Regions from separate parts of the Streptomyces sp. NPDC126499 genome, predicted to be linked through region 1. Evidence: riboswitches for the same ligand, from Rfam matches in the RefSeq annotation. Region 1 holds a riboswitch; each other region holds the start of a gene.
What was found. A riboswitch is a leader RNA that binds a small molecule or an ion and turns the genes downstream of it on or off. The one in region 1 is predicted to bind thiamine pyrophosphate.

Region 1 (7,724 bases):
GCCGGCGGCTACTGCAAGGCCCTCATGGGCAACCACGAGCTGCTCCTCATCGGCGCAAAACGGTTCGGCGACACCCCGGTCAGCTCCGGCGCCGGCACCGCCACCTTCCAGGCCGCCTGGCTCCTCAACGGCGGCCAGAAGCAGGACATGGACCGCCTCCAGGACGTCCACCTCCAGTGGATGTCCCGGCTCGACGCCGTGGTGGAGGAGGACGGGCACCTGCTCCTGCACTCGGACACCACCGCGTACCTGGAGTACGGCAGCACCATCGAGGACGTCAACGACACCGTCCACGAGATCCTCACCCGGAACGACGCGGACGAGGTCTGGGACCTGTTCCGCAAGTTCACCAAGCGCTTCGCCTTCCGCGACGAGGCCGCCGGGCCGCAGGCGGTGCAGGAGCTGCTCGGCACCTACGGCGGTCGCCGGATCGTCCACGGCCACAGCCCCATCCCGTACCTTCTCGGCCAGGTCGGCACGGACGACGGCGAGGAGGGCGAACGCCCGGTCGTCGACGGCCCGCACGTCTACGCGGACGGTCTGGCCATCGCGATGGACGGGGGAGTGACCATGGCCGGAAAGCTGCTGGTCGTCCAACTCCCGCTGCCCGCCTGACGCATAACACTCCGCATCCGGGGAAGTCGATTTCCCGAAACACCCTGTCACCACGGGCCGTCAGCGCAATACCATCGGCTCATCCGTAGCAGGCTCTCCTCCGTTTCCGCCCGACCCGCCGTCCGCGACGGCCGGTTCCGGCCCCTACGGAGCATCGGGGGATGCACATGAACGTGGCTCCGCACCTGCTGACCGAGGACCGCGCCGAGTTCGAGCGGATCCTCGACGACGCACTGCGCAACGCGCCGGACCATCCGGATCTGGCCGGGGTCGGCGAGCGGCTCACCACCGCCCAGCTGCGCGCGATGGCGCTGAACGCGACAGCGCTGATCACGACCGCCGCCGCGGTCGAGTACGACCACTTCGTCAAGGTCCGCGAGCGGGTCCGCTCGACGGCTCCCGGTACCGCCGAGATGCTGGGCGAGTCCGCCGGTGCGGGCGCCGTCGCCGTCGTCACCGTCCTCGCCCCGATCCTCGCGGGCACGGCGGCGGTCATCTTCCTGCTGGTCGGCGCGGTCCTGAAGATGCTCGACCCGGCACCCGCGTTCGCCGACACCCTGCTCACCGCCGGCCTCCTCTTCGGCGCCGTGGGCGCGGCGGGCCTGCTCCTCGCCGCCGTCGGCCTGCTCATGGCCGCGTTGCGCAACAGCGCCACCCAGGTCCCCGCCCCGAGCCCCGACGACGAGCTGTCGCGCGCGAAGGACGCCTGGTGCCGGGCGCTCCTGGACCGCGGCATCCTGCCCTTCCTCCGCGAGGCCCTGACCTCGGCGGCCACCGCCCCGCCCCTCCCACGGCAGTCCCCGCCCCCGTCGGGCCGCATACCCAAGGTCGGCTACAGCGGCCCCGACTTCACCAGCCCCGCCGCGGGCACCCCGGCGCCCCGCCCGAGCTACACGAGCCCCGATTTCACCAGCCCGGACTTCGGCCCGTCCGAGACCCGCCCGGAATGACGGCCCCGGGCCGACCGAGACCTCGTTGCCGACCACCGCGACCCCGGCCAACGGTCATGATCTCTCCCTGCCCGTGATGGAAAACCCCCTGGTCACCGGCTATTCGCGCCACTAGCGTCGGCCTCTCGTTCATACCGTCCGCAGGGGGAGTCATGCATGTCCGCACGACACGGCTGGCGACCTCAGCCGTAGCAGCTGTCGTCGGGCTCTCCCTCATGTCAGGGTGTGCCCCGGCGCAGGAGCCGACGACCCCCGCCGGAGCCTCGTCCACCGCCCCTTCGGCCGAGGCCGCCCTCGCACCCCTGACGACGGCCCAGCTCAGGACACTCGCCCTGAGGGACGAGGAAGTCCCGCAAGCCCACCCGCCCGTCGAGGTGCACGAACCGGCGCCGGAGGGCAACGGGCGCGCCTTCCCTCCTGTTTCCGAACCCTCCTGCCGGCCGCTCGTCGACGTACGTACGGGCAAGGGCTCGGTCACTCACGTCTTCCAGACCTTCAACTGGAAGGAGAACGTCATGGGAGGCGGCTCCACACTCGCCTCCTACGAGGACGGCAGAGCCGCACAGCTTTTCGCGGAGCTCAAGCGGGCCCTCGCCACCTGCCGGTCGTACGAGGGCGAGGGCTATACCGGGAAGTTCAAGGCGACGGTGAAGGCGGAAGCAGCACCGCAGGTCGGCGACGAAGCGGTGGCCTTCAGGGAGGTCATCCCGAAGGGACCGGAACAACCCGGAGACCGCAACGAGCAGTTCGTCGTCGTACGCGCGGGGAACACCATCGTCACGTTCTCCGAGCTCAGCGTAGGCGCAGACCTGTCGTTCCCCACCGAGCTGATCAGCCGCCAGGTGGAACGGCTGCGGGACGCTCAGCGAAGGTGAACGACCTGCTGATCCCCGCGCGTGCCCGTCAGGCCGAGGTGTCCCGGCACGTTCGCGGCCGACGGGCCCACGCCGCCGTACGACAGACGGGCCGGCCCGCGACTCCCCCGGGGTCGCGGGCCGGTGCCGGACGGTGCCGGTCCGTGCAGGGCCCTGTCGACCGGTGCAGGACCGTGCCGGCCGGTGACGGGCCGTTGCCGTACGGGCGCGAGCCGGGCGCCGGCGGTCCCCGCCCTACTCCGCCATCGGCAGGTAGACCCGGTTGCCCGACGCCGCGAACTCGGCCGACTTCGCGGCCATGCCCTGCTCGATCTCGTCCGCCTTCAGATCCCCGCCGTGTTCACGGCGGATGTCCTGGGAGATCTTCATCGAGCAGAACTTCGGCCCGCACATCGAGCAGAAGTGCGCCGTCTTCGCGGGCTCCGCCGGCAGCGTCTCGTCGTGGAACTCCCGGGCGGTGTCCGGGTCGAGGGCCAGGTTGAACTGGTCCTCCCAGCGGAACTCGAACCGCGCGTCGGACAGGGCGTCGTCCCACTCCTGCGCGCCCGGGTGGCCCTTGGCCAGGTCCGCCGCGTGCGCCGCGATCTTGTAGGTGATGACGCCCGTCTTCACGTCGTCCTTGTTGGGCAGGCCCAGGTGCTCCTTCGGCGTCACGTAGCAGAGCATCGCCGTGCCCCACCAGGCGATCATCGCCGCGCCGATGCCCGAGGTGATGTGGTCGTACGCCGGGGCGACGTCCGTGGTCAGCGGGCCGAGCGTGTAGAACGGCGCCTCCTCGCAGATCTCCTGCTGGAGGTCGATGTTCTCCTTGATCTTGTGCATCGGGACGTGGCCCGGGCCCTCGATCATCGTCTGCACGTTGTGGCGCTTGGCGATCGTGTTCAGCTCGCCGAGCGTGCGCAGCTCGGCGAACTGCGCCTCGTCGTTGGCGTCCGCGATCGAGCCGGGGCGCAGGCCGTCGCCCAGCGAGTACGTGACGTCGTACGCGGCCAGGATCTCGCAGAGCTCCTCGAAGTGGGTGTAGAGGAAGTTCTCCTTGTGGTGCGCGAGGCACCAGGCGGCCATGATCGAGCCGCCGCGCGAGACGATGCCGGTCTTGCGGCGGGCGGTCAGCGGCACGTACGGCAGCAGCACGCCGGCGTGCACGGTCATGTAGTCGACGCCCTGTTCGGCCTGCTCGATGACCGTGTCCTTGTAAATCTCCCAGGTCAGCTCCTCGGCCTTGCCGTCGACCTTCTCCAGCGCCTGGTAGAGCGGCACGGTGCCGATCGGCACGGGGGAGTTGCGCAGCACCCACTCGCGGGTGGTGTGGATGTTCCGGCCGGTGGAGAGGTCCATGACCGTGTCGGCGCCCCACTTGGTGGCCCAGGTCATCTTCTCCACCTCCTCCTCGATGGAGGAGGTGACCGCGGAGTTGCCGATGTTCGCGTTGACCTTCACCAGGAACCGCTTGCCGATGATCATCGGCTCGATCTCCGGGTGGTTGACGTTCGCCGGCAGCACCGCGCGGCCCGCCGCGATCTCCTCCCGTACGACCTCGGGAGAGACGTTCTCGCGGATGGCGACGTACTCCATCTCCGGGGTGATCTCGCCCCGGCGGGCGTACGCGAGCTGCGTGACGGCCTGGCCGTCGCGGCCCCGGCGGGGCAGCCGGGGGCGCCCGGGGAAGACCGCGTCGAGGTTCCTCAGCCCGCCGCCGCGCGGCGAGGTGTGCTTGATGCCGTCGTCCTCGGGACGGACGGGACGGCCCGGATACTCCTCGGTGTCGCCGCGCGCGATGATCCAGTTCTCGCGCAGCGGCGGCAGCCCGCGCCGTACGTCGGTGTCGATGGTCGGGTCGGTGTACGGCCCTGACGTGTCGTACAGCGTCACGTCCTTGCCGTTGGTGAGGTGCACCTGCCGGACGGGCACCCGGATGTCGGGGCGGGAACCCTCGACGTATCCCTTGTGCCAGCCGGGCGTGCGCTCCGGTCGGCCGCTCTGGTCGTCCTGGCTGGAGGCAGGCGTGCGTGCATCCTGAAGGGTCATGAGACCTATCTCCCTACGCCGGCATTACCCGGTAACAGGTTCGGCGGTCGGCGCAGCCTCTTCCCGTACGTGCGTACGGTGATCAGCGCCCTCTCAGCCCGGTGCTCCGAGCTCCCGCGTGTGCAAAGGTGTCACCACGCTAGCGTCATCCCGGGCGTGCTGAACAGTGGGCCCCCCGACGTTCTTGCGATGATCGGTCGGTGACCTCCTCGCAGCAGACCCCCGAACCGCACGGCCACGAGCACGGCCACGAGCCCGGCCGAGCGCCCGGCCACGGGCACTCCCACGCGCACAGCCACGGCCCCGCCGCGCCGGTCTCCCGGCATCTGCGCAAGGTCATCGCCGCGGTGCTGATCCCCTTCGCGACCGCCGTGGTCGTCGGGCTCCTGGCGCTGTGGCCGGGTGGCGCGCCGGCGCACGAGCGCACCGGCGTCGGCTTCGACCGGCAGACCGAGCAGGGCAAGGTGGTCGCCGTCGAACGGGTCGACTGCAAGGACGTGAACGCCGCCCAGGTCCCGCCGACCGGGGACACCTCCACGCCGGAGGGCCGCGAGGCGGTCCAGGCGCAGCAGGGGCAGTGCGAGAAGGCGACCGTCGAGGTCACCACCGGACCGGACAAGGGCCGGAAGTTCGTGGAGATCGTCCAGCCGGACGCCCCGCGGCAACTCGACGAGGGCCAGGGCGTGGTGGTGGCGTACGCGCCGGACGCGCCGCGCGACCTGCAGTACTCCGTCACGGACGTGAACCGGAAGCTGCCGATCGGCCTGCTCGCCGGCATCTTCGCGCTCGCCGTGGTGGTCGTCGGCCGGATGCGCGGGCTGATGGCGCTGATCGCGCTCGCCGTGAGCTTCCTCGTGCTGACCCTCTTCATCCTCCCGGCGATCCTCCAAGGTTCGAACCCTCTGGTGGTCGCCGTCGTCGGATCGAGCGCGATCATGCTGATCGCCCTCTACATGTGCCACGGCCTCTCGGCCCGCACCTCGGTCGCGGTGCTCGGGACCCTGGTCTCGCTGCTGCTGATCGGGCTGCTCGGCTCGCTGTTCATCGGCTGGGCCTCGCTCAGCGGCAACACGGACGACAACACCGGGCTCATCCACGGGCTGTATCCGGACATCGACATGTCCGGCCTGCTCCTTGCCGGCGTGATCATCGGCTCGCTCGGCGTCCTCGACGACGTGACGGTGACCCAGACCTCGGCGGTGTGGGAGCTGCACCAGGCCGATCCGCGGATGGGGCCGCGGGCGCTGTACCGGGCCGGGATCCGGATCGGGCGCGACCACATCGCCTCGGTGGTCAACACCCTGGTCCTGGCATACGCCGGTGCCGCCCTGCCCCTGCTCCTGCTGTTCTCGATCGCGCAGAGCAGCGTGGGGACGGTGGCCAACAGCGAGCTGGTCGCGGAGGAGATCGTGCGCACGCTGATCGGCTCGATCGGTCTGGTCGCCTCGGTGCCGGTCACCACCGGCCTGGCGGCGCTCGTCGTCTCGGCCGACCGGCCGGGGCCGGCGGGGCCGGGTCCGACGGGGTCGGGGCCGGGCGCCGGAGGACAGCGGCAGGGACGGGGCGGACGGCGTCGCCGGGCCAAGTGACCCGGCGCTCGCCCTGGCATCAGCAGATGCTCTGACTCAGCCGATGCTCCGACCTCGGTCGGCGTTCCGGCTCAACGGGTGCTCTGGTCTCAGCTGCTGCTCTGACCTCGGTCGGCCTTCCGGCTCAACCGGTGCTCTGGTCTCAGCCGGCGTTCTCCTCCGCCAGGATCCGTCCGAGCGCGGCCTCCAGGTTGTCCTCGAAGTCGCCCAGTGTTCGTTCCTGTCCCAGCGGAACGAGCTTGTCCGTACGGTCGAGGAAGGCGACCAGCGGCGGCGCGCTCGCCCGGAACAGGGCGCGGTCGCTGCCGACCTGGAGCCTGATCACCACGTCCGACAGCCCCTCGGGCTCCGTCGGAGCGATGTGCACATCGCCGTCACCGCTGGGCCTGTTGATCCCGTCGACCAGCAGTTCCCTGCCGAACGCCCAGGTGACGGGTGCGTCTCCGGGCAGGTGGAAGGTCATCCGCACCGCATAGGGATCGCGGGTCTCGTATCGCAGTTCCACCGGGATCCTGAAGGAGAGCTCCTCGGAGACGAGGAAGCTCATCAGGACCTCGGCCTGAACCGTCTCTCGCATCTTGTACCCCGCAATGGATGGGCAGTTGTGGAAACGTCGCTGAAAGCTGTGGTCGAAACGGCCAGGAATGATCCCTCATGGCCCTCTTGCGCCATCGTGCTGCACGCGCTAGCAGATCACAAGGAGTGATTTTTCAGATACTGATAGAGAAGGCGAGGGAACTGAAGAGCCTTCCGATCTCGTTCTGTAGCCGCCCGATTGCAGGGAGCAACCGTTCTTCCTGGTGGAGAGGGAGCGAGATCGCCATCGCGGCCGCCGTGGACCCCGCGGTGAGGGGAATGGCGGCGCATACCGTGCCCAGGGCATATTCCTGACGCTCCACCAGGGGTTCCATCCTCCCCATTCCGCCCAAACGGTTCAAAAGGGCGCGGCGATTACGCACCGTATAGGGCGTCAGGGCTTCCACCGGATGCCGGTCGAGGTGGTCTTGACGACTCTTCAGATCCAGTTGGCTCAGCAGACACTGCCCGATGGCGTGCGCGTGGCCGGTCTCACGGAAGTCCGCCCACTCCTCGACGGCGGGGGCCGCGGGGGTGTCGGCCACGGCGACGAGCTCGATCTCGCCGTCGCGGTAGATGGCGAAGTAGACGGGGACGCCGATGGCGTCGCGCCAGTGCGCGAGAGAGTCTTCGATCTTGGTGCGACGATTCTGCAGAACGCCGCCACCGACCAGACGGCCGGCGGCGTCACCGAAGACGAACACCCCCTTCTCGCGGCGCAGATAGCCCTCGTGCGTCAGGGTGCGAAGCAGGTGGTACGCGGTGGGAAGCGGGAGTCCCGCCTCGCGCGCGAGCTGTTTGGCGGGCGCCCCGTCCTCGTGGGAGCCCACGGCTTCCAGCAGTCTCAGGGCCCGCTGGACCGAGCCGATCAGGGTAGGAGCAGCGGGCTGCGAAGCAGTGGCCAAAGGTCACCCCCAGGCGTGTCGACGAGTGCGTCGCACCCGCCCGCGGGGGCCGCCCCCGCGCGCCCACCGCGGCCTGGGACCGGTGGGGTCCGGTGGCGGACCCGTCCGGGGACAGGCACGATCACGCTGGTCGGCACGGAGTCCATGCCTGTGGTTCCCGGGGCGGCAGAGGATTTCCACTCTAAT
Region 2 (7,724 bases), on a different contig from region 1:
GTCCGCCGGTTCGAGCGGGACGGGTTCGGCTACGACACCGGCCCCGGTCTGCTGCACCTGCCCGCCGTCTACCGCGATCTGTTCGTCAAGACCGGCAAGCAGCCGCTCGAAGAGTGCGTGACGCTCACCCAGGTCGACCCGGCGAGCCGTCACGTCTTCGCCGACGGCACCCGCGTCGACCTGCCGAACGCCTCACGCGCGGGCACGGTCGCCGCCCTGGACGCGGCGCTCGGCGCGGGTGCCGGCGAGCGCTGGGGCGACTTCCTGGTGCGGGCCCGCGAGGCCTGGGACCGCACCCGGCGGCCCCTCCTGGAGGAGCCGCAACCCGCGGACCCGGCGCCGCTGGGCCGCGAGCCCTACCCGGCCCTCAAGGCGGGCCTGCTGCGCCGGCCGACGACCACGCTCGCCCAGGTCGGCTCCCGCGAGCTGCGCGACCCGCGGCTGGCCGCGCTCCTCGGCGCGTACGCGTGGAGTTACGGCTTCGACCCGGCGACCGCCCCCGCCGCGGCCGCCGTGCTGCCGTACATGGAGCAGACCTTCGGCAGCTGGTACGTGGGCGGCGGCATCCGAGCGCTCGCGGACGCGGTGTACGAGCGGTGCCGGCAGCGGCGGGTGGAGTTCGTGTTCGACGCGCACGTCGAGCGGATCCTGGAGAAGGACGGCCGGGCGTGCGGGATCGAGCTGGCCGGTGGGGAGGTCGTCGAGGCCGACCACGTCGTGTCGGGCGCGCCGGTGCCGTCGCATCACGACGGGGGCCGGCGACTTTTGCCGCGCGGTCAGGAGCCGCCGCGCGCCGACCGGCCGGACCGCACGGGCCGGGTGACGGTCTGTCTGGCCCTGCGCGGGCCGAGGGAGCCGGACGCCGTGCACCGTACGGTCGTGCACGGCACCGGGGACCTGCCCGGCGTGACCGTGCTGCGGCCGGACGATCCGGCCCTGCGGCCCGACGACGACCACGAGTCGGTGACCGTCACGGCGACCGTCCGCACCGGGGGCGGTCAGGACTGGAGCGCCGTCGCCGAGCGGATGCTGGCCCAGGCCGAGCCGGCCGTCCCCGGGCTGCGGGAGCGGCTGCTGTGGCAGGAGGTCCGCACCCCGCAGGACACGCTGCGCGAGACGGGCGTCGCCGAGGTGCCCGGCCCCGCGCTCGCGGGGGCGGGCGGCCGGCTCCTGCCCGCCGCCAACCCCTCGCCGCTCCCCGGCCTGTACTTCGTCGGCGGCTGGTCCCACCCCGGCGGCGGGCTCGCCCACGCCGGGATGTCGGGGGCGCTGGTGGCCGGGCTGATCGTGGAGGGCGCGGGCTTCCGCGGCTCGCGGTAGCCCGTCAGCGGGTGCGCGGCGGCGCGGCCGGCCCCCGGCAGCCGGTCAGTAGCGGTACTGCTGGTCGTTGCCGCCGCCGTGGCCGTAGTGCTCCTGGCCCGGCTGCGGCTCCTGCCCGGCGTCGGTGTCCCGCTGCTGCGGGACCCAGACGCCGCCGGGCGGGGTGTCGTAGGTGTACGAGGGCGCGTACGGATCCGCGTAGGGCTGCTCGTAGCCGCCGCCGTACTGCGCGCCCGGGTCGTTGTACTGCTGGCCGATGTACGGGTCGGAGTAGGCCGCGTAGCTCTGCCGGCCGACGGTGCCGTAGTCGTACGCGGGCTGCTGCTCGTATCCGGCGGCGGCGTACGGGTCGGCGTACGGCGGCTGCGCCTGCTGCTGGTCGTGGACGGCGCCGTAGACGGCGTACTGGCCGGTCTCCTCGGGCATCGGCAGCGGCTCGTACACCGCCGTGGTCTCGGCGGCCGCCGCGTCCGTCCGGTCCCCGGTGGGGTCGAGCGGACCGGCAGGGTCGACCGGCTCGTACGCGAGGTCGCTGACCTCGAGGGTCGGCCCCTCCTTGGCCGGCGCCGCGGACCTGCGGCGGCGGCTGGCGCCCGGACGGCCGCCCAGGGCCCAGCCGGTGGAGAAGCCGCGCCGGAAGGAGAGCGTCACATAGGTCTGGCCGACGGCGAAGGCGGCGGCGCCGAGGATGATGACGAGCACCGACGGCAGCAGCACGCCGAGGACCACGCCGAGGAAGCCGCCGAAGGCCAGCAGCCGCCAGCGCAGCCGCGCCTTGTACTGCAGGAGCACCTCACCCAGCAGCCACAACGCGACGACACCGAACGCGATGTAGAGGACCGTCCACCCCATGCCCGCCCCTCTCCTACGGCCACCGCCGCGGGTAGGGGCGGGTACGGCCGGTCACGACTGCTGGTGCAGTCCGAGATTCTCGTAGATCTCGAGCGTCGCCCTGGCGTTGTTCAGCGTGATGAAGTGCAGTCCGGGGACACCCTCGGAGAGCAGCCGCGCGCAGAACTCCGTCGCGAACTCGATGCCAATGGAGCGTACAGCGGCCGGATCGTCCTTGACGGCGAGGATCCGTTCTTTCACGTTCTCCGGGAAGACCGCGTTGCTCAGCTGGGGCAGCCGCTCCAGGGTACGGACGCTCACCACGGGCATGACCTCGGGGATGATCGGGGTCTCGCAGCCCGCCTTCTGGACGCTGTCGCGCAGCCGCAGATAGGCCTCCGGGTCGAAGAACATCTGGGTGATGGCGTAGTCGGCGCCGGCCCGGCACTTGTCCACGAAGTGGCGGACGTCGGTGTCCCAGTCGGCGGAGCGCGGGTGCATCTCCGGGAAGGCGGCGACGCCCACGCAGAAGTCGCCCGACTCCTTGATCAGCCGGACGAGGTCGGCGGCGTAGCGCACGCCCTGGGGGTGGGCGACCCACTCGCCGAGCGGGTCGCCCGGCGGGTCGCCGCGGACGGCGAGCATGTTCCGGATCCCGGCGTCGGCGTACTGGCCGAGGATGTTGCGGAGCTCGGCGATCGAGTGGTCGACGGCGGTGAGGTGGGCGACCGGGGTGAGGGTGGTGTCGGAGGCGATCTTCTGGGTGGCCTTGACCGTGCCTCCGCGCGTGGAGCCGCCGGCGCCGTAGGTGACGGAGACGAAGCTCGGCCCGACCGCCTCGATCCGGCGCATGGCGTTCCAGAGGCTCCGCTCGCTCTTCTCGGTCCGGGGCGCGAAGAACTCGAACGAGTACGACGTGTCACCGGAGGCGAGGATGTCGCGGACCGTGCGTGCACGGTCCGAGCGGACGGAAGCGGTACCAAGGGCCATAAGGGCAGGTTAGACGGGGTCTCGGAACGGGGTGAAGCCGAGTCCGCCTTGTGGACACGTTTCAGGACGCCGGCGGGAGGGCTGCCGGACGCCCGGACCGGGACGATCCACCGGGTCGGGGCGGCCGGACCGGGACGATCTACGTGGCAGCGTGCCCCGACCAGGACGATCTACGCGGCAGGGCGCCCCGACCGGGACGATCCACCCGGTCAGGGTGGCCAGACAGGGACGATGTACGTGGCAGGGCGGCCGGGTCCGCCGCCCGTCACCCGAGGCGTTCGCGGACCCGCTTGGCGAGGGCGGCCGCGGCGGCGGCCGGGTCGTCGGCCTCGGTGATGGCGCGGACGACCACGATCCGGCGGGCGCCGGCGTCGAGGACCTCGTCCAGGTTGGTCTCGTCGATGCCGCCGATGGCGAACCAGGGCCGGTCCTGGGCGAGGCCCGCCGCGTACCGCACGAGGCCGAGGCCCGGAGCGTACCGGCCCGGCTTGGTGGGGGTGGGCCAGCAGGGGCCGGTGCAGAAGTAGTCCACGCCCGGCTCGGCGGCGGCCGCGGCCACCTCCTCCTCGGCGTGGCAGGAGCGGCCTATGAGCACCTCGTCGCCCAGGATGGCGCGGGCGGCGGGCACGGGCAGGTCGCCCTGGCCGAGATGCAGGACGTCGGAGCCGATGGCGTGGGCGACGTCGGCCCGGTCGTTGACGGCGAGGAGCTTGCCGTGGCGGCGGCAGGCCTCGGCGAAGACGGCCAGGTGCTCCAGCTCCTCGCCGGCCTCCATGCCCTTGTCGCGGAGCTGCACGATGTCCACGCCGGAGGAGAGCACGGCGTCCAGGAAGGCGGGCAGGTCGCCCTGCCGCTTGCGGGCGTCGGTGCACAGGTAGAGCCGGGCGTCGGCGAGCCGGGCGCGAGGCGTGGACATGGGCGTCCCCCCTTGGTGGATGGTGCCGGTGCCGGGACGGCCTGAAGGGCCGCCCCGGCACCCGCGGTGCTGTCGTGGGTCCGCTCGGCGAGCGTCCCCCGTGTTCGCGATGCCTCGGTGCGGCGCCGCGTCAGACGGCGAGCGCCTGGGCGCGGCGCTTCACCTCCGTGCCGCGATTCTCGCCGAGGGCCTGCGCGGGGGTGCCGGGCAGGGTCGGGTCGGGAGTGAAGAGCCACTCCAGCATCTCTTCGTCGGTGAAGCCGTCGTCCCGCAGGAGCGTCAGGGTGCCCGCGAGGCCCTTGACGACCTTGCCGCCCTGGATGAAGGCGGCAGGCACCTGCAGCGCCTTGTTCTCCCCACGGCGGACGGCGATGAGCTGGCCCTCCTTGACCAGCTGCCGCACGCGCGTCACCTCGACGTCGAGCATTTCCGCGATGTCGGGGAGGTAGAGCCAGGCGGGGACGAGAGCATCGATCTTTGCGTCAATCTCGGTCACGGGACAAGCGTGCCATCCCGGACTGACAGCCGGTAGTCGGGCCCTACCGGACTGCCGCCTTCAGGGGTACGGAGGGGTCCGCGGCCCGCTCCCGGTCGACGGGCGTGCCGTGCTCGATCAGCCGTCGCCCCTGGGCCAGGTCGCGGGGGCGGCCCACCGCCAGCAGGGCCACGAGCGCGTCGCCGCGCAGCCAGAGGACGGTCCAGGCCGCGTCGGCGGGGTCGCCGCGCCACAGCAGGGTGTCGGCGGCGCCGTGGTGCCCGGCGTACTGCACGAAACGGCCGAACTGCTCGGACCAGAAGTAGGGCACCGGGTCGTAGGGCGCGGCGGTCTCGCCGAGGATGTCGGCGGCGACGGTGCGGGGGCCCTGGAGGGCGTTGTCCCAGTGGTGGACCAGGAGCCGTTCGCCGTAACGGGCGGACGGGAAGGAGGCGCAGTCGCCGACCGCGTACACGTCGGGCAGCGTGGTGCGCAGGTGGTCGTCGGCGGTGAGCGCGCCGCTCGGGTCGAGGGCGGCCCCCGAGCCCGCGAGCCAGCCGGTGGCGGGGCGGGCGCCGATGCCGACGACGACGGCGTCGGCGGGCAGTTCGCGGGGCGCGGCGGCGGCGGAGGCGCGGTCGGAAACCGGGGTTTCCGCGCGGTCGGGGGCCTGGGCCGGGGCGGAGGCCCGGGTTCCCTCGGGGGCGGTGGTGGGGGCGAGGAGGACCCGTCCCTGCTCGACGCGCTCCACGCGTGCGTGGAGGAGGAGTTCGGTGCCGCTCTCGGCGTACCAGGCGGCCATCGGGGCGGTCACCTCGGCGGGCAGGGCGCCGGCGAGGGGCCGGTCCGCGGCCTCGACGACGGTGACGGCGCAGCCGGCCTCGCGGGCGGCGGTGGCGAACTCGGCGCCGATCCAGCCGGCGCCGACGACGACGATGTCGTGACGGCGTTCGAGGACCGGCTTGAGCCGGGCGGCGTCGTCGAGGGTGCGCAGCAGATGCACCCCGGGAACGCCCTCGCCGCCGGGCAGGGTGAGCGGCTGGGCGCCGGTGGCGACGACGAGCGTGTCGTACGGGACGGGGCCGGCCTCGGTGTCGACCTCGTGGTCGGCCGCGCGCAGTCCGGTGACCTCGACGCCGAGGCGGAGTTCGACGCCGAGGGCGTCGAAGTCGATGTCGAAGGCCGAGCCCTCGGCCGTGCCGAGCAGGACCGCCTTGGACAGCGGCGGCCGGTCGTAGGGCTGGTGGGGTTCGGCGCCGATGAGGGTGACCGGACCGGTGAAGCCCTGTTCGCGCAGGGCGACGGCGGTCTGGACCCCGGCCATGCCGGCGCCCACGATCACGACCCGCCGCTGTGTCCGCTGTGTCTGCTTCTGCTCGCTCACCCGATCACCTTACGCAGCTGACGCAACGTCAGGAAGGCAGCTGCTCGACGAAACTGGTGCCGGCGCCTTCCTGGGACTCCCATGCCCAGCTCTCCTCCAGCCGGAGGCGCCCGTCCGGCAGCTCCACCACGGTCGACACACAGTGCCCGGAAGAGGTGGATCCGTCCTGCTTCAACTGGACGTAGCGGAAGTCGAGCCGGTCCCCCGCGCGCGTGCCGACGAGACTTCCCCGGACCACGTCCCCGCCGGCGTACTCGGCCCAGATCCGGCCGTCCTCCTCGTGATACGTGAACCGGGTGCGGGTACCGACCTGGCCGGGGGCCTGGTCGGCGACGGGGGCGAAGACCAGTCCGTCGAGGGATCGCGCCACGTGGAGGCTCCCTTACGGGGTGTCGGGGGCGGGGGTTAGTCTGACCGTCAACGTAGAGCACTCGCGGGAGCCCGGACGCACCGGGCTGAGAGGGAGGCTGACCGGCCTCCGACCGTACGAACCTGATCCGGGTCATGCCGGCGAAGGGAGGGGCTGGACGCCCATGTCGCGTACACCGAGCACGTCCGACGTCCTCGTCATCGGGGGCGGCGTCATCGGTCTGGTCACGGCGTGGCGGGCCGCGCAGCGCGGGCTGCGCACCGCCGTGGCCGACCCCGAACCGGGCGGCGGGGCCGCCCGGGTGGCGGCGGGCATGCTCGCCGCCGTCACCGAGCTCCACTACGGCGAGGAGACCCTTCTCGGGCTCAACCTCGCCTCCGCCCGCCGCTATCCGGACTTCGTCGCCGAACTCGCCGAGACCACCGGCCACGACGTCGGCTACCGCGCGTGCGGCACCCTCGCCGTCGCGCTCGACGCCGACGACCGGGCCCACCTGCGCGAACTGCACGCCCTGCAGACCCGTTGCGGACTCGCCTCCGAGTGGCTGACCGGCCGCGAGTGCCGCCGCCTCGAACCGATGCTGGCCCCCGGCGTGCGGGGCGGGCTGCGCGTGGACGGCGACCACCAGGTCGATCCGCGCCGGCTCGCCGACGCGCTCGTGACCGCCTGCGAGCGGGCCGGGGTGGTCTTCCACCGTTCCACGGCGGAGCGGCTCACGGTGGTCGGCGACCGGGCCCGCGGCGCGGTCCTGGCCGACGGGACCGAGCGGGCGGCGGACCAGGTGGTGCTGGCCGCGGGCAGTCTGAGCGGCCGGCTCGCCGGCGTACCGGCGGACGTGCTGCCGCCCGTACGGCCCGTGAAGGGGCAGGTGCTGCGGCTGCGCGTGCCGCCCGCGTACGCGCCGTTCCTCTCCCGGACGGTCCGGGCGGTGGTGCGCGGCAGCCATGTCTACCTCGTCCCGCGCGAGAACGGCGAGCTCGTCGTCGGCGCCACCAGCGAGGAGCTCGGCTGGGACACGACCGTCACCGCGGGCGGGGTGTACGAGCTGCTGCGCGACGCGCACGAACTGGTGCCCGGCATCACCGAGCTGCCGCTCACCGAGACCCGCGCCGGGCTGCGGCCCGGCTCACCCGACAACGCGCCGCTGCTGGGCCCGAGCGCCCTGCCCGGACTGCACCTGGCCACCGGCCACTACCGCAACGGGGTGCTGCTCACCCCCGTCACCGGCGATGTCATGGCGGAGGCGCTCACGACCGGCACGCTGCCGGACGAGGCGCGCCCGTTCACCGCCCTTCGCTTCTCCTCCGCGCATCTGGAGCACGCATGAACGCATCCGTGAACACGTCCGCCGACGCATCCCTCACCGTGTCCGTCAATGGAGAGGCCCGCGTCCTGGCGGGCCCGGTCTCCCTCGACGCCCTCGTCGCCACCCTCACCA
Region 3 (7,724 bases), on a different contig from region 1:
GCCCATCTGGCGCTGCCGCCGGAGACCTCGCCCCTGCCGGCGTCGGGCACCCTGCCGGAGGGAGTCCTGCGCGACGACTACCCGCTGCCGGACCACCCGTGGAGGACGCTGCGGCCGGACCGCCGGGCCTTCCGCGGAACCCTGGCCCGGATGCCGCGGGTCCGGGAACCCTGGCTGCGCGCGCTGTACGACCGCCCCTTCTGACGGCGTCCGCGGTCCGGGCGGTCAGGGGCTGCCCAGCACCACCACGTCCTCCGCCCGGAAGTCCACGTCCACGCGCGCGCCCACCTCCGGCGCGTCGCGCAGGGCGAACTCGGCCTCCAACGCGGGGCCTTCGGCCGGGTGGAGGGTGACGGCCACGTGGGTGCCGCGGAAGGTGCGGGTCTCGACGCGGCAGGGCAGGCCGTCGCCGGCGGGGGCGAGGTGGACGCCGGCGGGGCGGACGAGGAGTCGGCGCTCGCCCTGGGGTGAGCCGTCGGGGACGGGGACCTTGCCCCAGGGGGTGTCGGCGGCGGTGCCGGTGACGGTGGCCGGGACCACGTTGTCGAAGCCGAGGAAGCGGGCGACGAACTCGGAGACGGGCCGCCGCCACACGTCGAGGGGCGCGCCGGACTGGGCGATCCGCCCCTCGTTCATCACGACGACCCGGTCGGCGAGGGCGAACGCCTCGCCCTGGTCGTGGGTGACGGCGAGCACCGTCGTGCCGAGCCGCCCGAACAGCTGCCGCAGCTCCAGCACGAGCCGTTCCCGCAGGCCGCGGTCGAGCTGCCCGAGCGGCTCGTCGAGCATGAGCAGCCGCGGCCGGGGGGCGAGCGCCCGCGCGAGTGCGACCCGCTGCTGTTCGCCGCCGGACAGCGCGGCGACGGCCCTCCGCCCGGCGCCGGGAAGTCCGACGAGGTCGAGGAGTTCCCCGACGCGCGCGTCCCGCTCGGCCCGGGGGACGCGCCGCATGCGCAGCCCGAAGGCGACGTTGCCGGCGACGTCCCGCTGCGGGAAGAGCTGGTGGTCCTGGAACATGAGGCCGACCCCGCGCCGGTGCACGGGCACCCCGGTCTGGTCGGCGCCGTCGAGGAACACCCGCCCGGCGTCCAGCGGCTGGAGTCCGGCGACGGCCCGCAGCAGCGTCGACTTGCCGCTGCCGCTGGGCCCGAGCACGCACACGATCTCGTGGTCGGCGACCTCCAGGTCCACCGCGTCGAGCACGGCGCGGTCCCCGAACCGTACGGTCGCCCCTCTCAGCGTCAGCATCAGAACTCCCCCGAGGTCCGGTCGGTACGGAGCCGTTCGAGGAGCAGCAGGGACACCGCGCACACCACCATGAGGATCGTCGAGAGGGCCATGGCCTGGCCGTAGTTGAGCTCGCCGGGCCGGTTGAGGAGCCGGGCCACGGCCACCGGCAGGGTCGGGTTGTCGGGGCGGGCGATGAACACGGTCGCGCCGAACTCGCCGAGCGACACGGCGAAGGCGAAACCGGCGGCGATGAGCAGCGCCCGCCGCACCAGCGGCAGGTCGACCTCGCGCCAGGCCCGCCAGGGGGAGGCGCCGAGGACGGCCGCGGCCTCCCGCAGCCGTTCGTCGACGGCCCGCAGCACGGGCAGCATGGTCCGTACGACGAAGGGGACGCCGACCAGGGCCTGCGCGAGGGGGACGAGGATCCAGCTGGCCCGCAGGTCGAGCGGCGGCTCGTCGAGGGTGATGAGGAAACCGAAGCCGACGGTGACGGCGGAGACGCCGAGCGGCAGCATCAGCAGGGCGTCGAAGCCGCGCACGAGCCGCCCCGCGCGCCGGGTGAGGGCCGCCGCGGCGAGCCCGCCGACGAGGACGGCGATGCCGGTCGCGGCGAGCGCGTACTGGAGCGAGTTGACGATGGTGTCGGTCAGCGGCACGAGGAAGGTGCCGGTGCCGTCGACGTGCCGCAGCGCCCGGAAGTAGTCGAGGCCGTAGCCGGACGGTGTGGCGAGGGACCGTTCGACGAGGACGCCGAGCGGCGCGACGATCAGCAGCGCGACGGACAGCAGCACGGCGCCCAGCAGCGCCCACTGTCCCGCGCCGCGCGGCCGGCGGGCGGCCCGCTCCGGCGGGACGAGCCGCAGCGCCGTCTCCCGGCGCCGTACCGTCCGCGCGTGCACGGCGAGGACGGTGCCGACGGCGGCGAACTGCACCAGGGTGAGCACGGCGGCCGTGGACAGCTGGAGCCGGTCGGCGGTCTGCCGGTAGATCTCCGTCTCCAGGGTGGAGTACGCGGGGCCGCCGAGGATCTGCACGATGCCGAAGGAGCTCGCGGTGAACAGGAACACCATGAGCGCGGCGGCGGCGACGGCCGGCCCGAGCGCGGGCAGCGTCACGGTCCGCCAGGCCGTCCAGCGGGAGGCGCCGAGGACGCGCGCGGCCTCCTCCTGGCGCGGGTCGAGCTGCGCCCACAGGCCGCCGACGGTGCGGACGACGACCGCGTAGTTGAAGAAGACATGGGCGAGGAGGATGGCCCACACGCCGGTGTCGAGCCGTACGCCCCACAGCTCGTCGAGCAGCCCGCGCCGCCCGACGAGCGCGAGGAACGCGGTGCCGACCATGACGGTGGGCAGGACGAACGGCACGGTCACGACGGCCCGCAGGATCCGCTTGCCGGGGAAGTCGAAGCGGGCCAGGACATACGCGCCGGGGAGGGCGACGAGCAGGGTCAGCGCGGTGGAGGCGAGGGCCTGCCACAGCGTGAACCACAGCACGTCGAGGATGTCCGGCCTGCTCAGCGTCTCGCCGAACCGGCCGAGCTCCCACCGACCCTCCGGCCTGAGCCCGCGCTCGACGATCGAGACGACGGGCCAGGCGAAGAAGACCGCGAAGAAGGCGACGGGCAGCAGCATCAGCCCCAGCCGCGCCGCGCCTCCCCCGCGGCCGCCGGCAAGGCGGCCCCGGCGGACTACTTCAGGACGAGCGAGGTCCACTGCTGAATCCACTGCTCGCGCTTCTCGGCGATCTTCTCCGGCGCCATCGTCTCCGGCTTGTCGATCACCACACCGTGCTTCGTGAACAGCTCCGGCAGCGTCGCGTCGTTCGTCACCGGGTTGACGAACATCTGCAGCGGCATGTCGTCCTGGAACTTCTTGGAGATCAGGAAGTCGATCAGCGCCTTGCCGCCCTCGGGGTTCTTCGCCCCGTTCAGCAGGCCCGCGAACTCCGTCTGCCGGAAGCAGGTGCCCGTGGAGACGCCGGTGGGGGCGACCTTGGGCTGCGGCTCGGAGTACAGCACCTCGACCGGCGGGGAGGAGGCGTAGGAGACGACGAGCGGACGGTCGCCCTTGGCCTTCTTGCCGCCTGCGGAGCCGGAGAACTCCTGGTTGTAGGCGAGCTCCCAGCTGTCGACCGTCTTCACCCCGTTGGCCTTGAGCTTCTTCCAGTAGCCCTGCCAGCCTTCTCCGGAGGCTTCGCCCTGGGAGGCGCCCCCATCGCCGTACTTCGCGGCGGTGGCGAGCAGGAAGCCGAGGCCCGGGGAGGAGCGCTCGGGGTTCTCGACGACGAGGAGATCCTTGTACGCGGGCTTCGCCAGGTCGTCGAAGGTCTGCGGCGGCGCCAGCTTCTTGTCGGCGAAGTACTGCTTGTCGTAGTTGACGCAGATGTCACCGGAGTCGACCGGGGTGACCCGGTGCTGCTCCTTGTCGAGCTGGAGCGCGGCGGGGATCCGGTCCAGGCCCTTCGCCTCGTACGGGACGAAGATGCCGTTGTCGAGGGCGCGGGACAGCAGGGTGTTGTCGACGCCGAAGAAGACGTCGCCCTGCGGGGCGCCCTTGGTGAGGATCTCCTTGTTGACGGCCTCGCCGGCGTCACCGCTCTTGAGCACCTTCACGGTGAAACCGGTCTGCCGGGTGAACTCCGCCAGGACCTCCTTGGAGGCGTTGAAGGAGTCGTGGCTGACCAGGGTGACGGTCTTGGGCGCGGGGCCGCCGCTCTTGCCGGCCGCGTCCCGCGCGTCCTCGGTGCCGCAGGCGGCGAGCGTGGTGACGCCGAGCGCCGCGACGAGCGCGGCGGCGGCTGCCTTCGTGGTGTTCACGTGAATTCCTCCTGGGGGTGACCAGGAAGAGACGCGGCCCCGCCCGCGTCCGGGGACACCGGACGCGGGCAGGGCGCAACAGCTCGAGTTACGACCGAACTTCCTACCCAGAATGACCTGGGCGAGGTTCAGAGGGTCTGCGGCCACGTGCTCGTCTTCCCAGCATGTGCCGCACTCTCAGCGCTGTGGCGCTCCCCTGTCGGAATATGCAGATGTGTTCGAGCTCAGAGTACAAGGTCAGCGTTCGGCGGCCGCGAGCTGTCCACAGGCACCGTCGATCTCCTGCCCACGGGTGTCGCGGACGGTGACGGGCACGCCGTGGGCGGCGATGGCCTCGACGAACGCCTTCTCGTCCTCGGGCCGGGACGCCGTCCACTTCGAGCCGGGCGTCGGGTTCAGCGGGATCAGGTTGACGTGCACCCTCTTGCCCTTGAGCAGCCGGCCCAGGAGGTCACCGCGCCAGGCCTGGTCGTTGATGTCCCTGATCAGCGCGTACTCGATGGAGATCCGGCGCCCCGACTTCTCCGCGTACTCCCACGCCGCGTCCAGGACCTCGCGGACCTTCCAGCGGGTGTTCACGGGCACCAGGGTGTCGCGCAGCTCGTCGTCCGGCGCGTGCAGCGACACGGCGAGGCGGCACTTGAAGCCCTCGTCGGCGAACCGCAGCATCGCCGGGACCAGGCCGACGGTGGACACGGTGATCCCGCGCTGCGACAGGCCGAGGCCGTCGGGCTCGGGGTCGGTCAGGCGGCGGATGGCACCGACGACCCGCTTGTAGTTCGCGAGCGGCTCGCCCATCCCCATGAAGACGATGTTCGAAAGCCGCGCAGGACCCCCGGGCACCTCCCCGTCGCGCAGCGCGCGCATGCCGTCGACGATCTGGTGCACGATCTCCGCCGTCGACAGGTTCCGGTCGAGACCGGCCTGGCCGGTGGCGCAGAACGGGCAGTTCATACCGCAGCCGGCCTGCGAGGAGATGCACATGGTCACCCGGTCCGGGTAGCGCATGAGCACCGACTCGACGAGCGTCCCGTCGTGCAGCCGCCACAGCGTCTTACGGGTGGTGTCGTCGTCGCACGACACGTGCCGCACGACCGACATCAGATCGGGCAGCAGCTCCGCGGCCAGCTTCTCGCGCGAGGCGGCGGGAATGTCGGTCCACTCCGCCGGGTCGTGCGCGTACCGGGCGAAATAGTGCGTGGACAGCTGCTTGGCGCGGAACGGCTTCTCACCGATCGCGGCGACCGCCTCCTTCCGCTCGGCGGGCGTGAGGTCGGCGAGGTGCCGCGGGGGCTGCTTGGCTCCGCGCGGGGCGACGAAAGTGAGTTCTCCGGGAAGCGGGCGGGCCACGGCGGGTGTCTCCTCAGTACGACGAGGTCCGACATCCCGCGGCGGCGGGGAGCACGGCAACACGGTGCCGAAGCCAGGAGACCTCACTGGACCGTCCCCACGGTGGCGGGGACTGCGAAGGGCCCGCGACACCGGTCGCGAGCCCTTCCAGAGTACCTGCTGTCCGTCAACCGCTTCCGACGAACAGCACCAGCAGCAGCCACACCACCGGCGCCGTCGGCAGCAGCGAGTCCAGACGGTCCATGATGCCGCCGTGGCCCGGCAGCAGCGTGCCCATGTCCTTGATGCCGAGGTCACGCTTGATCATCGACTCGCCCAGGTCGCCCAGCGTCGCGCTCGCCGCGACCGCGAGGCCCAGGAGCAGACCCTGCCACCAGGTGCCGCCGTCGATCAGGAACTCCATGCACAGCGCGCCCGCCGCCATGGCGAACGCGACCGCGCCGAGCAGACCCTCCCGGGTCTTGCCGGGGCTGATCCGCGGGGCCAGCTTGTGCCGCCCGAAACGCCAGCCGACCGCGTACGCGCCGGTGTCGCTGACCACCGTCAGGACCAGGAAGGTCAGCACCCGCCACGGGCCGTCGCCGGCGGTCAGCATCAGCGCCACGAACGTCGCCAGGAACGGCACGTAGAAGGCGGCGAAGACCCCCGCGGTGACGTCCTTCAGATAACGCTCGGGCGGCTCCGTCATCCGCCACACGAGCACCGCGAGCGCCGTGAGCGCCATCGCCACCCACGCGCCCTCCGGACCCCGCACGTAACCGGCGACGACCATCGCCGCACCGCCGACCGCGAGCGGGACCAGCGGAGCCTTGATGCCCTTGCGTTCCTGGAGGCGGGAGGTCAGCTCCCACAGCCCGACCACGACGGCGACCGCTATCACACCGACGAACGCCGCCTTCCAGATGAACAGCGACGCGATGATGACGGCGCCGAGACCGAGACCGACTCCTATGGCCGCACCCAGGTCACGGCCCGCACTCTTCTTCTGCCGCGGCTGCTGCCGGGGCGCAGGGGCGGGCTGGGACGGGCTGGACATGGGCTCCTGCGGATGCTCGTGCGGCGTCTCGTCACGGAACAGGGGACCGCTCGGCTGAGCGGCCCCCCGGTCGTGATCGTCCTGGTTGTCGCCGGCGGGAACGTCGGACACGATGGGCATGGGCCGAGTCTGCGCCGCCTGCCGCCCGTCGTAGGCGGGACCCGCCGGGGCAGGCCCCTGGTCGGGCCCCCCGAAGCCGGAAGCGGCCGGGGCCCTCCAGGAAGAGTCGTTCATCAGACCTCGAGCAGCTCGGCTTCCTTGTGCTTGAGCAGCTCGTCCACCTGCGCGACGTACTTCGCGGTGGTGTCGTCGAGCTCCTTCTCCGCGCGGCGGCCCTCGTCCTCGCCGACCTCGCCGTCCTTGACGGCCTTGTCGATCGCGTCCTTGGCCTTGCGGCGCACCGAGCGGATCGAGACCTTCGAGTCCTCGGCCTTGCCCTTGGCGACCTTGATGTACTCGCGGCGGCGCTCCTCGGTCAGCTCGGGGAACACCACCCGGATGATGTTGCCGTCGTTGCTCGGGTTGACGCCGAGGTCCGAGTCGCGGATGGCCTGCTCGATGTTGCGCAGCGCGCTCTTGTCGAACGGGGTCACCACGGCCATGCGCGGCTCCGGCACCGAGAACGACGCCAGCTGGTTGATGGGCGTGATCGCACCGTAGTAGTCGGCCACGATCTTGTTGAACATCGCCGGGTGCGCACGGCCGGTGCGGATCGCGGCGAAGTCCTCCTTGGCGACCACGACCGCCTTCTCCATCTTCTCCTCGGCCTCGAGGAGGGTCTCTTCGATCACCACTTGCTCCTGCGTGTCGTCGCGTTGTGTCCTGCACGGTGTACGACCGGCAGGGCTCTGTCCATCCCCCTCGCGGGGCGGTTCCCGGTTCGGGTCAGGCCCGGGTGCCCTGGTCGCTCACGAGCGTGCCGATCTTCTCACCCTTCACCGCGCGCGCGATATTGCCCTCGGCGAGCAGTTCGAAGACGAGGATCGGAAGGTTGTTGTCACGGCACAGGGTGATGGCGGTGGCGTCGGCGACCTTCAGGTCGCGGGAGAGCACCTCGCCGTACTCCAGCGCGTCGAACTTCACCGCGTCCGGGTTGGTCTTCGGATCGGAGTCGTAGACACCGTCGACGCCGTTCTTGCCCATGAGCAGGGCCTCGGCGTCGATCTCGAGCGCCCGCTGCGCGGCGGTCGTGTCGGTGGAGAAGTACGGCATGCCCATACCGGCACCGAAGATGACCACGCGGCCCTTCTCCAGGTGGCGCACGGCACGCAGCGGAATGTACGGCTCGGCGAC

Region 2: another riboswitch for thiamine pyrophosphate. It lies ahead of thiO (glycine oxidase ThiO); the one in region 1 lies ahead of thiC (phosphomethylpyrimidine synthase ThiC).
Region 3: another riboswitch for thiamine pyrophosphate. It lies ahead of ABTZ91_RS28025 (thiamine ABC transporter substrate-binding protein); the one in region 1 lies ahead of thiC (phosphomethylpyrimidine synthase ThiC).

The regions. Positions count from the first base shown of each region.
Region 1 is NZ_JBEOUO010000006.1:136,952-144,675, reverse strand. It holds gene ABTZ91_RS10945 (metallophosphoesterase) at 1-615, shown strand, start outside; gene ABTZ91_RS10940 (hypothetical protein) at 777-1,565, shown strand; gene ABTZ91_RS10935 (hypothetical protein) at 1,781-2,440, shown strand; gene thiC (phosphomethylpyrimidine synthase ThiC) at 2,675-4,468, opposite strand; TPP riboswitch at 4,462-4,596, opposite strand; gene ABTZ91_RS10925 (YibE/F family protein) at 4,669-6,057, shown strand; gene ABTZ91_RS10920 (SsgA family sporulation/cell division regulator) at 6,200-6,634, opposite strand; gene ABTZ91_RS10915 (helix-turn-helix domain-containing protein) at 6,768-7,538, opposite strand.
Region 2 is NZ_JBEOUO010000010.1:166,765-174,488, reverse strand. It holds gene ABTZ91_RS17475 (NAD(P)/FAD-dependent oxidoreductase) at 1-1,320, shown strand, start outside; gene ABTZ91_RS17470 (hypothetical protein) at 1,366-2,172, opposite strand; gene metF (methylenetetrahydrofolate reductase [NAD(P)H]) at 2,224-3,141, opposite strand; gene thiE (thiamine phosphate synthase) at 3,407-4,057, opposite strand; gene ABTZ91_RS17455 (Rv2175c family DNA-binding protein) at 4,188-4,553, opposite strand; gene ABTZ91_RS17450 (FAD-dependent oxidoreductase) at 4,597-5,916, opposite strand; gene ABTZ91_RS17445 (hypothetical protein) at 5,945-6,286, opposite strand; TPP riboswitch at 6,340-6,452, shown strand; gene thiO (glycine oxidase ThiO) at 6,450-7,613, shown strand; gene thiS (sulfur carrier protein ThiS) at 7,610-7,724, shown strand, end outside.
Region 3 is NZ_JBEOUO010000024.1:30,064-37,787, forward strand. It holds gene ABTZ91_RS28010 (hypothetical protein) at 1-204, shown strand, start outside; gene ABTZ91_RS28015 (ABC transporter ATP-binding protein) at 226-1,248, opposite strand; gene ABTZ91_RS28020 (iron ABC transporter permease) at 1,248-2,861, opposite strand; gene ABTZ91_RS28025 (thiamine ABC transporter substrate-binding protein) at 2,918-4,045, opposite strand; TPP riboswitch at 4,128-4,253, opposite strand; gene rlmN (23S rRNA (adenine(2503)-C(2))-methyltransferase RlmN) at 4,283-5,395, opposite strand; gene ABTZ91_RS28035 (phosphatidate cytidylyltransferase) at 5,562-6,665, opposite strand; gene frr (ribosome recycling factor) at 6,665-7,222, opposite strand; gene pyrH (UMP kinase) at 7,317-7,724, opposite strand, start outside.